2 regions of the Kribbella sp. NPDC050820 genome follow, and region 2 is predicted to be linked to the other one. Evidence: riboswitches for the same ligand, from Rfam matches in the RefSeq annotation. Region 2 holds a riboswitch; the other holds the start of a gene.
The links. A riboswitch is a leader RNA that binds a small molecule or an ion and turns the genes downstream of it on or off. The one in region 2 is predicted to bind S-adenosylmethionine.
Positions count from the first base shown of each region.

Region 1: another riboswitch for S-adenosylmethionine. It lies ahead of AB0H36_RS15535 (aminotransferase class V-fold PLP-dependent enzyme); the one in region 2 lies ahead of thrC (threonine synthase).

Region 1 covers NZ_JBFAHB010000014.1:104,167-109,810, forward strand. The annotation lists gene AB0H36_RS15525 (DNA translocase FtsK 4TM domain-containing protein) at 1-1,378, opposite strand, end outside; gene AB0H36_RS15530 (DinB family protein) at 1,484-1,999, opposite strand; SAM riboswitch class IV at 2,094-2,207, shown strand; gene AB0H36_RS15535 (aminotransferase class V-fold PLP-dependent enzyme) at 2,224-3,588, shown strand; gene AB0H36_RS15540 (prolyl oligopeptidase family serine peptidase) at 3,599-5,644, opposite strand, start outside.
Region 2 covers NZ_JBFAHB010000055.1:29,517-35,160, reverse strand. The annotation lists gene AB0H36_RS34325 (DNA-3-methyladenine glycosylase 2 family protein) at 1-422, shown strand, start outside; gene AB0H36_RS34320 (cation:proton antiporter) at 450-1,679, shown strand; gene AB0H36_RS34315 (helix-turn-helix domain-containing protein) at 1,835-2,797, shown strand; SAM riboswitch class I at 2,863-3,002, shown strand; gene thrC (threonine synthase) at 3,016-4,275, shown strand; gene AB0H36_RS34305 (ubiquitin-like small modifier protein 1) at 4,272-4,547, shown strand; gene AB0H36_RS34300 (zinc-dependent alcohol dehydrogenase family protein) at 4,547-5,569, shown strand.

The sequences.
Region 1 (5,644 bases), on a different contig from region 2:
CGGTGACCTTCTCGACCTTCACCGCGGAGCCGAGCTCGACCTCGTACCGCGTGACGGTCGGGCCGCGGGTGTAGCCGGTGACCTGGGCGTCGATGCCGAACTGCTCGAACACCTCGGTGAGCCGGTCGACGACCTGGTCGGACGCCTTGGTCCGCGCCTTGTGCACCGAGCCCGGCTTGAGCATCTGCCCGTCGGGGAGCGTGTAGGTGATGTCGCCGGACAGGCTCAGCTGCTCGACCCGCCGCGGCAGCGGCGTGTGCGGCGGCGGCTCGGGCGGCGAGTCCGAAGAAGACTTGCCCGAGGCAACGACCGGTGACGGCGAGGGTACGGCGGCCGCCGCGGCGTCGGCGTCGTACGCGTCCTCCTCCGGGGGAGGCGGCGCGGCCTTCGACTTGCGGCCGCGCTTGCTGATTTCCCGCCCCTCGAGCACCGGCGAGTCGTACGGCTTGACCGTGGGCTCGCCGTCCTCGTCCTCGGAGGCGGCGGCCTTGGCGCGGCGCTCCTTGCGGGTCAGCCGGACGGTGTCGTCGGTCGGCGCGGCCACGACGGACGGTGCGTCCTCGGGCAGCGCCGTACGTCCCATCAGTACGTCGAAGGCCGCGCGGACCCGCACGGGTATCGCGTAGACCGGCGTCCCGGTGATCACCAGGGCGCCGAAGATCGACAGCAGGACCAGCAGCGGGGCCGCGACGTACTGCGTGAGCAGGTCGGACAGGAACGTGGAGATGAAGTACCCGATCGCGCCGCCGGCCTCCTGGATCGGCGCGTCGGCCGGGTTGCCGGGCCGGGGCAGGCCGTTGGCGATATGGATCAGGCCGAGCACACCGAGCGCGAACGTCGTCCAGCCGATTACCTGGCGGCCGGCCGGGCCGTTGCGGTCCGGGTGGCGCATGGTGCGCAGCGCGATGAACAGCAGCATCAGCGGCACGGCCCAGCCGATCATGCCGACGCTGCCGCCGACGACGGTCCGGATGACGTTGCCGACGGCACCTGGCAGCTGCCACCAGATGGCAGCGGCGACCACGACGCCGAGGCCGATCAGGAACAGGCCGGCGCCGTCGCGGCGGTGCTCGGGGTCGAGGTCGCGGGCGCCGTTGCCGATCCCGCGGACCATGCCGCCGAGCAGGTGCGCGATGCCGATCCAGAGCTTCACGAAGCCGCGGCCGAGCGCGAGCATGGCGGCCGCGAAGGGGCCCGGTCCGCTGACTTTGGGCGTGCTGGTCCGCGCCGCGGTGGATCCACCGCCGCGCTTCGTGCTCTGCCCACGTTTCTGGGCGCCTGACGGACGGGAGCGTCCACCAGCAGCCGACCGCGCCGTACTCGGCCGGTTGGCTGCCGACTTCTGCGCCCGCGCCGGGGAAGACGTGCGGGTCGCCATATACCTCAGGCTACCCCGATTACCTCTCGAGTCCCACGTGTCACACGCCGATCACGCTGCCCCATCCGTAGCGTCACGGCGCCACGACCGGACCAGGTCCGCAGCTTAGGCGCCGGTGGTGCCGTCCAGTTGTTCACGGACGAGGTCGGCGTGGCCGCAGTGCCGGGCGTACTCGCCGATCAGGTGGATGTAGATCATCCGCAGCGTCGACTCAGTTTCCTTGAAGGTGAAGCGCTCGTCCAGCGAGTGCCCGGCAGCAGCCTCGTCGGACAGCTTCCACTCCTCGATCAGGCCGTCGTACTCCGCTTCGGCCAGCGAAGCATCGATCAGCTCGAAGTCCGCGTCCTTCCCGAGCTCGAGCGGAAACACCGGCTCGGCGGGATCGGCGGCGAAGTGGATCCGGAACCAGATCCGCTCGACCTTGGTCAGGTGCCGGATCAGCCCGAGCAGCGACAGGTTCGACGGCGGCGATGGCCGCTCGGCCAGCTGCGCCGCCGTGAGGCCTGCGCACTTGAACAGCAGCGTGGTGCGGTAGAAATCCAGGTAGCCCTGGAGCAACGAGCGCTCCGGGGCGGTCAACGAGCCGGCCGGTCGTTCGACGGCAGGTGCTCTCCAAGTCATGCGTTCCCCAAGTTGTCCACGATGTGTTCGCCCATCTCATCACATGAGATAGCCACTGGCGTCGACCGTAGCCCGTTCGTTACCGTCTTCGGCAGGTCATGAGCGCCAGCGTCAAGCCCCGGCTCGCTGGCCGGCAACCCTCCTCCGCGGTGGGGTGCCCCGGGTGAAGACCAGGCCGTGCGGATACCCCGCTCGGCAAGTGCGGACTTCCTGGGAGCAGCAGCATGTCGATCCTCTCCATCCTCGAGCCTGCCAGTACGACGACCGCGCGGCCGACTGTGGCCCGCCTCGCGACCGGCAGCATCCCCGCCACCGTCGGCTCCGACCTGCTGGTCCCACTGGCCGACGGCCGGGTCACCGACTACGCGAACTTCGACCACGGCGCCAGCGCGCCGTGTCTGGAGTCGGTGCGCGCCAGCGTCGAGGCGGCACTGCCGTCGTACGCGTCGGTGCACCGCGGCAACGGCTACGCCTCCCGCATTACCACGCAGTGGTACGAGCGGGCCCGCGCCGAGGTGCATGCCTTCATCGGCGCCCGTGACGACGACCAGGTGATCTTCACCCGGCAGACGACCGATGCGCTCAACCTACTAGCCCACGCCGTACCAGCTGACGCGACCGTGATCGTGTTCGAGTCCGAGCACCACGCCGCGCTTCTGCCCTGGCCGGCTGAGCGGACCGTGCGCCTCGCTGCGCCGGCCAGCCCGAGCGAGGCGGTGACCAACGTCGCCGACGCGCTCCGCAACGCGCCCGAGGGCCCGCGGCTCGTCGTCGTCACCGGTGCGTCCAACGTGACCGGCGAGATCTTCCCGATCGCCGAGATCGCGGCCGTCGCCAAGGCGCACGGTGCGCGTGTCTGCCTGGACGCCGCGCAGCTCGCGCCGCACCGGCCGGTCGACATCGCCGAGCTCGACGTCGACTGGGTCGCGCTGTCCGGCCACAAGCTCTACGCGCCGTACGGCGCGGGCGCCCTGATCGGCCGCTCCGACTGGCTGGACGCCGCTGAGCCCTACCTGTACGGCGGCGGCGCGACGACTGCGGTCACCGAGGACCTCGTGGTCTGGGCGACCGGCCCGGCGCGGCACGAGGGCGGCTCCCCGAACGTGATCGGCGCGATCGCGCTGGCTTCGGCCTGTGCGGCGATCAGCAAGCACCGCGACGCCATCGAGCAGCACGAGCGCAGCCTGCTCGCCCGGCTCCGGACCGGTCTCGCGCAGATTCCCGGCGTCACGACGTACTCGATCTTCGGCCAGGACGCGGACCGCGTCGGCACGGTGTGTTTCACCGTCGCCGGCCTGACCTCGACCCTGGTGTCCGCGGCGCTGAGCGCCGAGTACGGCGTCGGCGTCCGCGATGGCAAGTTCTGTGCGCACCCGCTCGTCGGCCACCTGCTCGCGGACTCCCCCGAGCACGGTACGGCGGTCCGCGCGAGCCTCGGCCTCGGGACGACCCGAGAGCACGTGGACCGTCTCGTCAACGCCGTACGGACGCTGGCCACCAGCGGACCGCGGTCGGAGTACGAGGAGTCCGCGCACGGCTGTCAGCCCGCCGACGACCCCCGCGACCTCCAAGCGCCTCGCATCTGGTGATGCAGCCCTCCTACTGCTCAGGAGGTTCAAGGCCTACATGGTGAGCAGCGAACGCCAGTAGGTCCGCCCATTCCGACGCGACCATCGCGGCGGGTTTCCCGAAGCCGTGGCCGGTGTTGACCTCGACCCTGGTCAAGACAGGTTCGGCGGAGGACTGGGCATGCTGCAACGCGGCGATGAACTTGTGACTGTGCAACGGCACCACCCGGTCGTCGTGGTCACCGGTGACCACGAGCGTGGCCGGGTACGCCGTCCCGTCCTGCACCCGGTGCAGTGGCGAGTAGGCCAGCAGGTCCTCGAACTGCTTCGCGTCGCCCGGATGCCCGAAGTCCGACGTCCACGCGGCCCCCACCGTGAACAGGTGGAACCTCAGCATGTCGAGTACGCCGACACCCGGCAGCGCGACCGCGAACAGGTCGGGCCGCTGCGTCATCACGGCGCCGACCAGCAGACCGCCGTTGCTGCGACCGTGGATGGCGAGCTGCTCCGACGTGGTCACGCCGGTGTCGCGCAGGTGCTCGGCGACGGCGATGAAGTCGTCGAAGACGTTCTGCTTGTTCTTCAGGCGACCAGCGTCGTGCCAGGCGCTGCCGTACTCGCCGCCACCGCGCAGGTTCGCGATCACCAGCACCCCGCCGGCGGCCAGCCATGCCGGCCAGCCGGGCCGGTACTCGGCCAGGATCGGGATGCGGAAGCCGCCGTACCCGTAGAGCATGGTCGGTCGCGGGGACGAGTAGTCCAGGTCGGCGCGGCTGATCAGGAAGTACGGCACCTCGCGGCCGGGCTCGAGCCGGCGTTCGACCGTGATGGCCGGTGACGTGAAGCCGCCGGACCCGCGGACGAGCTCGGGCAGTGCGCGTACGGCGCCGGTCGAGGCGGACACGACGTACGAGAGGGTCGGTTCGGTCGGCGTGGACAGCCCGACGAAGAGCTCGTCGTACTCCGGGGAGGCGTTCATGCCGACCACTCCCCCGCCTGGCGCATCGACGACGCGGGCGTCGGAGCCGTCCAGCGCGTAGAGCGTGAGCACGGGTTGCGCGTCGAGCAGGGTCAGCGTGGCGAGGCCGCTCGCCGTACCGCGGACCGCCTGCAGGGTGCCTTCGCCCTCCGGGATCAGGTCGGCGAACTGCCCATCAAGGGACGCAAGCACGACGCGGCCGCGGGGTGCGTCGCGATCGGTGCGCACGACCAGCTGATCGCCGGACATCCGCACGAACGTGATCTCGTCCGCGAGGTAGTCGACCACCTTGATCGGCTCGCCGATGCCGCCGTCCGAGGTGATCGGGTAGACCCACAGCCGGGTCGCCGGGTCGGTGCCTTCGCTGATGTGGACGACGAGGTACCGGTCGTCCTCGGACACCTCGGGCGTGATGAAGATGCGGTCGTTCTCCGGGAAGTCCAGCACGAGCTCGTCCGACGATTGCGTCGTACCGACCCGGTGCAGCATCAACCGGCCGCCGGACAGCGACTTCGTCTCGGTGCCTTCGCTGCGCCCGCTCGCCGGGTAGTGCAGATAGAGGTACGCCGAGCTGTCAGGCAACCAGGTCGCCTCGCAGAACTTGGCTTCCGTGACCACGTCGTCGACCGGCGTGCCGGTGGCGATGTCGAGCAGCCGGAACGTCGTCCAGTCGCTGCCGCTCTCGTTGATGCCGTAGGCGAAGTACTTGCCGTCGGGGCTGACCGTGAAGGTGCCCAGTGAGTCGGTGCCCGCCTCGGACAGCGTGTTCGGGTCGATCAGGACCCGGCCGCGGTCGACCAGGTCCTCGAGGGTCTCGGCGACGTACACGACGTCCTGCGCCTGGGTACCGTCGTTGCGGCCGACGAAGTACCAGCCGGACTTCTTCACCGGGACGCCGGCCCGCGGCCGGGCCAGGATCGCGGACATCGTGGCCTGGAACCACGCCCGCTCCGGGTAGCTCGACAGCTCGGCCTCGGTCAGCGCGTTCTGGCGGGTGACCCAGTCCCGGGTGCCGGGTGCGTCGGGGTCCTCCAGCCAGCGGTACGGATCGGCGATCCGATGCCCGTGCAGTGTCTCGACGACGTCGTCGCGGCGGCT
Region 2 (5,644 bases):
CGTCCTGGCAGTGGTTGCGGGCCGGTGTGGAGAACCGTCGTTCGAGGGTCGTGATCACGGCTGCCACTCGGGCGAAGGCGTTGGAGCGGACGCTCGAGCTGACCGACTCCGCGGAGATCGAGCGGCGGCTGCGGTCGTTGCCTGGTGTCGGTGTGTGGACTGCTGCTGAGGTGCGGCAGCGGGCGCATGGTGATGCGGACGCGTTCTCGTTCGCGGACTACCACGTGTCCCGCAACGTCTCGTACGCGCTGATCGGCGAGGAGCTCGACGACGACGGCTGTGCGGAGCTGATCGAGCCGTACCGGGGTCACCGGTTCCGTGTGCAGCGGCTGCTCGAGCTGACCGGCGTCGGCCACCCTCGCTACGGCCCTCGCAAGTCCCTGCCGACGCACACGCCGGGTGCGACTCATCGCTTGAGGTAGCCGCCCGCTGGGCACTGGTCCGGCACGATGACGATCGACGGGGACGGGCTGTACCTGGTCGCCGGGTTGGCTCTGCTGCTGGGCGCCGTACTGCCTCGTCTGCTCCGCCAGTACGCCGTCTCCGCGCCGATCGCGTTCCTCGGCGCAGGTCTGTTGCTCGGCCTGGCCGTCGACCGCGCGCAACTCAGCCCGATCGCTGAACCCGAGCTGACCGAGCACCTGGCTGAGCTGACCGTCATCATCGCTCTGATGGGTGTCGGGCTGGCGATCGACCGGCCGATCAGCCTGCTCCGGTGGAGTGTCACGTGGCGGCTGCTGTTCGTTGCGATGCCGGCCTGTGTCGCTGCGCTGACCGGAGTGGGCTGGCTGCTCGGTCTGGCTCCGGCGACTGCGTTGCTGATCGCCGCCGTACTCGCGCCAACCGATCCGGTGCTCGCTTCCGACGTACAGGTTGCCGGGCCGACGACCGGTGAGAGCGCTGAGCCGGACGAGGAGGACGAGGTGCGGTTCGCACTGACGTCCGAGGCTGGGCTGAACGACGGTCTGGCGTTCCCACTCGTCTATCTGGCCGTCTTCGCGGCCACCAAGTCGCACTCGGTGTGGGAGTGGTTTGGTTGGTACGTCGTAGGTAAGACAGTGGTCGGGGTCGCGGTCGGCCTTGGCGCGGGTTGGCTGCTGGGCAAGATGGCGTTCAGTGCGCCCGCGAAGAGCTTCCGGCTGGCGGACTCACGTGAGCCAGTCCTCGCGCTGGCCATGACGCTCGGCGTCTACGGGCTGACCGAGGTGCTGCACGGGTACGGGTTCATCGCGGTCTTCGTCGCCGCGCTCGCGCTTCGGGCGGCCGAGCGGAGTCACGAGTTCCACGCGGAGCTGCACAACTTCATCGGGGAGCTCGAGCACATCCTGACCTGGGGAATCCTGCTGCTGCTCGGCGTCGCGATCACCGGTGGCCTGCTCGAGCCGCTCACACTGGCCGGCGCGGTGAGCGGCGTACTGCTGGTGCTCGTCGTCCGGCCGGTCGTCGCGTGGCTGTCACTCGCACGCTCGGAGCTGGATCGCTCCGAGCGCTGGATGACGGCGGCCTTCGGGGTCCGGGGGGTGACGTCGGTCTACTACCTGGCCGCCGTCGGGGTGCATTTCGCGACCGACCTGCCGTGGCTGTGGGCGACCGTCGGCTTCACCGTCGTGCTGAGCGTCCTTGTGCACGGCGTTGCCGCGACGCCTTTGATGCGTACGCTCGACGGCCGTCGGCGGTGAGCGCGCCTGCGGGCGGCGTGAGCCCGTGCCGGACGGCGGAGGCGGCGTTGATTCCGGCTGCGATCTCCTTCAGAACCTTGAACATGACTCCATCGTCCGCGGCTGGAGGCGTTCCCAGAAGTGGCGCTGGGGACGACTATCGCTAAGATTGTGACATGGGACAACGGACGGTTTCTGTCCTCGCGTACGACGGGATGACGGCCTTCGAGGCCGGGATCGTGATCGAGGTGTTCGGGCTGGCCTGGCCGGACATCGACCAGCCGTGGTACGGGCTGAAGGTCTGCACCGAGACACCGGACCCGATCCGCGTGCTCGGCGGCGCCACGCTGAGCACCCCGCACGGCCTGGACGACTTCGCGGCCGCGGACACGGTCGTCATCCCGAGCGTCCACGACCCACGCGGTGAGACGTCGCCGGCGCTGATCGAGGCGCTGCAGACTGCGCACGGGCGTGGCGCCCGGATGGTGTCGATCTGCTCAGGCGCGTTCGCGCTGGCTGCGGCCGGTCTGCTCGACGGACGCCGGGCAACGACGCACTGGCGGTACGCCGACATGCTGCGTGAGCGCTATCCGAAGATCCACGTCGATCCAGAGCCGCTCTACACGGACGAAGGCGACGTACTCACGAGTGCGGGGTGTGCCGCAGGGCTGGATCTGGCCATGCACCTGGTGCGGAAGGACTACGGCGCGGCCGTGGCGAACGCGGTCGCCCGGCGGCTGGTGATCCAGCCGTACCGGGCCGGCGGGCAGGCGCAGTACATCGAGTCGCCGGTGCCGCCGGACCCCGACGACGCTTCGGTCGCGCGGAGCCTCGAGTGGGCGCTGGAGCATCTCGCCGAGCCGATCGGCGTACCGGATCTGGCCAGGCAGGCGGGGTTGTCGCCGCGGACCTACCTGCGGCACTTCGTGAAGGCGACCGGGACGACACCGGGCAAGTGGCTGATCGCGCAGCGGATCCAGGCGGCTCTGACGATGCTGGAGACCGGTGACGCCCCGGTCGAGGAGATCGCGACCGCAGCCGGCTTTGCGACACCGGTGACGCTGCGTCATCACTTTGCCAAGCAGCTTCACACCTCGCCGTCGGCGTACCGCCGTACTTTCCGGGCCCGGCACGGTTGAGATCGAGTGTCTCGGATGGTGGGAACCGAAGACACAATATGGACCCGATTGGGTAATCTCGGGGGAGCTCATCCAGAGGGACTGAGGGAAACGGCCCGTCGAAGTCCCGGCAACCCTCCCCGTTGAGGTCCCGTCCGGGACCCTCGCGGCGGAACGGTGCCAAATCCGTCCCGCGCCGAGATCCGGTGTCCGGGGAAGATGAGGAGGGAACCTCACTCATGAGCCTGACCGCCACCCACACCATCCGTGAAGGTGCCTTCGGCAACGGTACGCACCTGAGCTGTCGCGCCTGTGGGGCGAAGTCGCCGCTCGGTCCGTTCTACGCCTGTACGGAGTGCTTCGGTCCGCTCGAGGTCGGGTACGAGTACCCCACCATCACCCGCGAGCAGATCGAGGCCGGACCCAAGAACATCTGGCGCTACCAGCCGCTGCTGCCCGTCCCGGTCGACGTGGCCAGCTTCCCGAACACCGAGCCCGGCTACACCCGGCTGATCGACGCCGGCAACCTCGCCCGCGAGCTGGGCCTGCGCAAGCTGTGGGTGAAGGACGACTCGGGCAACCCCACGCACTCCTTCAAGGACCGCGTGGTCGCCAGTGCCCTGAGCGCCACCCGCGAGCTCGGCATGAAGGTCTTCGCCTGCCCCTCCACCGGCAACCTGGCCAACGCCGTCGCCGCGGCCGCCGCCCGGGCCGGCATCCGCTCGGTCGTGTTCATCCCGCACGACCTCGAGCGCCCCAAGGTCATCACCAGCGCCGTGTACGACGGCACGCTGGTCGCGGTCGAGGGCAACTACGACGACGTGAACAAGCTGGCCTCCGAGATCGCCGGCGAGGAGGAGGGCTGGGCGTTCGTCAACGTCAACGTCCGCCCGTACTACTCCGAGGGCTCCAAGACCCTCGCCTTCGAGATCGCCGAGCAGCTCGGCTGGCGGCTGCCGCAGCAGATCGTCATCCCGGTCGCCTCGGGCTCCCAGCTGACCAAGATCGACAAGGGCTTCACCGAGCTCGGCAAGCTCGGCCTGGTCGACGCCACCGACTACAAGGTGTACGGCGCCCAGGCCACCGGCTGCTCGCCCGTCGCGCAGGCGTTCCGGGACGGGTACGACGTGGTGAAGCCGGTCAAGCCGGACACCATCGCCAAGTCGCTCGCGATCGGCAACCCGGCCGACGGACCGTACGTGCTGGACGTGGCCCGCCGTACCGGTGGCGCGATCGAGGACGTCACCGACGAAGAGGTCATCGAGGGCATCCGGCTGCTCGCCCGCACCGAGGGCATCTTCACCGAGACCGCGGGCGGGGTGACGGTCGCGACGCTGAAGAAGCTGGTCGAGACCGGCCAGCTCGACCCCGAGGCCGAGACGGTGATCATCAACTCCGGCGACGGGCTGAAGACCCTCGACGCCGTGGCCGACCGGGTCGGCCCCAAGGTGACCATCCCCGCGTCGTACGACGCCTTCGTGAAGGCAGGCCTGCAGTGAGCGTGAGTGTCCGGGTCCCGACCATCCTGCGCCAGTACACCCAGGGCGCGTCCTCGGTCAGCGCCGAGGGCGCGACGCTCAGCGAGGTGCTCGAGTCCCTCGACACCGCCTACCCGGGCATCAAGGGCCGCGTCCTCGACGACTCCGGCGAGCTGCGCCGCTTCGTCAACGTGTACGTCGACAACGACGACGTACGCTTCGCCGACGGCCTGCAGACCTCGGTGAAGGACGGCGGCGAGATCTCGATCATCCCCGCAGTCGCCGGCGGCTGATGCGCGCTGTTCTGGTTGAGCAGTACGGCGTCCTGCCGACTGTTGCCGAGGTAGCGGACCCGGAGCCGAAGCCCGGTGGTGTCGTCCTGAAGGTCGAGGCCACCGGGTTGTGCCGCAGCGACTGGCACGGCTGGATGGGGCACGACCCGGACATCGTCCTGCCCCACGTCCCTGGGCACGAACTGGCCGGAACGATCGCCGCCCTCGGCCCCGGGGTGACCGGCCGGCAGATCGGCGACCGCGTGACCACGCCGTTCATCTGCGCGTGCGGCACGTGTGAACAGTGCCTCTCCGGGGACCAACAGGTCTGCCCCAACCAACTCCAGCCCGGCTTCAACTACTGGGGCTCGTTTGCGGACTTCGTCGCCGTACCGTTCGCCGCTGTGAACCTGGTCCGGCTGCCGGACGACCTGTCCTTCGACACCGCCGCCGGCCTGGGCTGCCGCTTCGCCACCTCCTTCCGCGCTGTCCGCCAGGTCGGCCGAGTCGTCGCAGCGGAGAACGTCGTCATCTTCGGCTGCGGCGGCGTCGGGTTGTCGGCGGTCATGATCGCGGCCGCTCTCGGCGCCCGCGTGATCGCCGTCGACACGAACCCCGACGCGCTGGACCTCGCCCGCACGTACGGCGCCGCCGACACCGTCTTGGCGTCTGCCGACACCGTGTCCCAGCTCCGTGACCTCACCGGCGGCGGCGCCCACGTCACCATGGACGCCCTGGGTTCCAACGACATCGTCCAGCAAGCCCTCCTCGCCCTGCGCCCCCGCGGCCGCCACCTGCAAGTCGGCCTCCTGCCATCCGGCGTCCAACTCGACGTAGGCCGCCTGATCGGCCAGGAGTTGGAATGGCTGGGCAGTCACGGCATGGCCGCCCACGCCTACCCCGAGATGCTGAACCTCGTTGCCGCCGGCAACCTAGACCCCGCCGCGCTGATCACCCGCACCATTCCCCTCGCCGAAACCCCCACCGCCCTGGCCGCCCTCACCAACGGCACCCCGGCCGGCATTACGATCATCCGCCCGTAAGCCGCCCTCCGGCACACCCCGGCCACCGTCCATCGGGCAACGCACCGAGGGTTTGCGCAGGAACTCGGGGCCTTG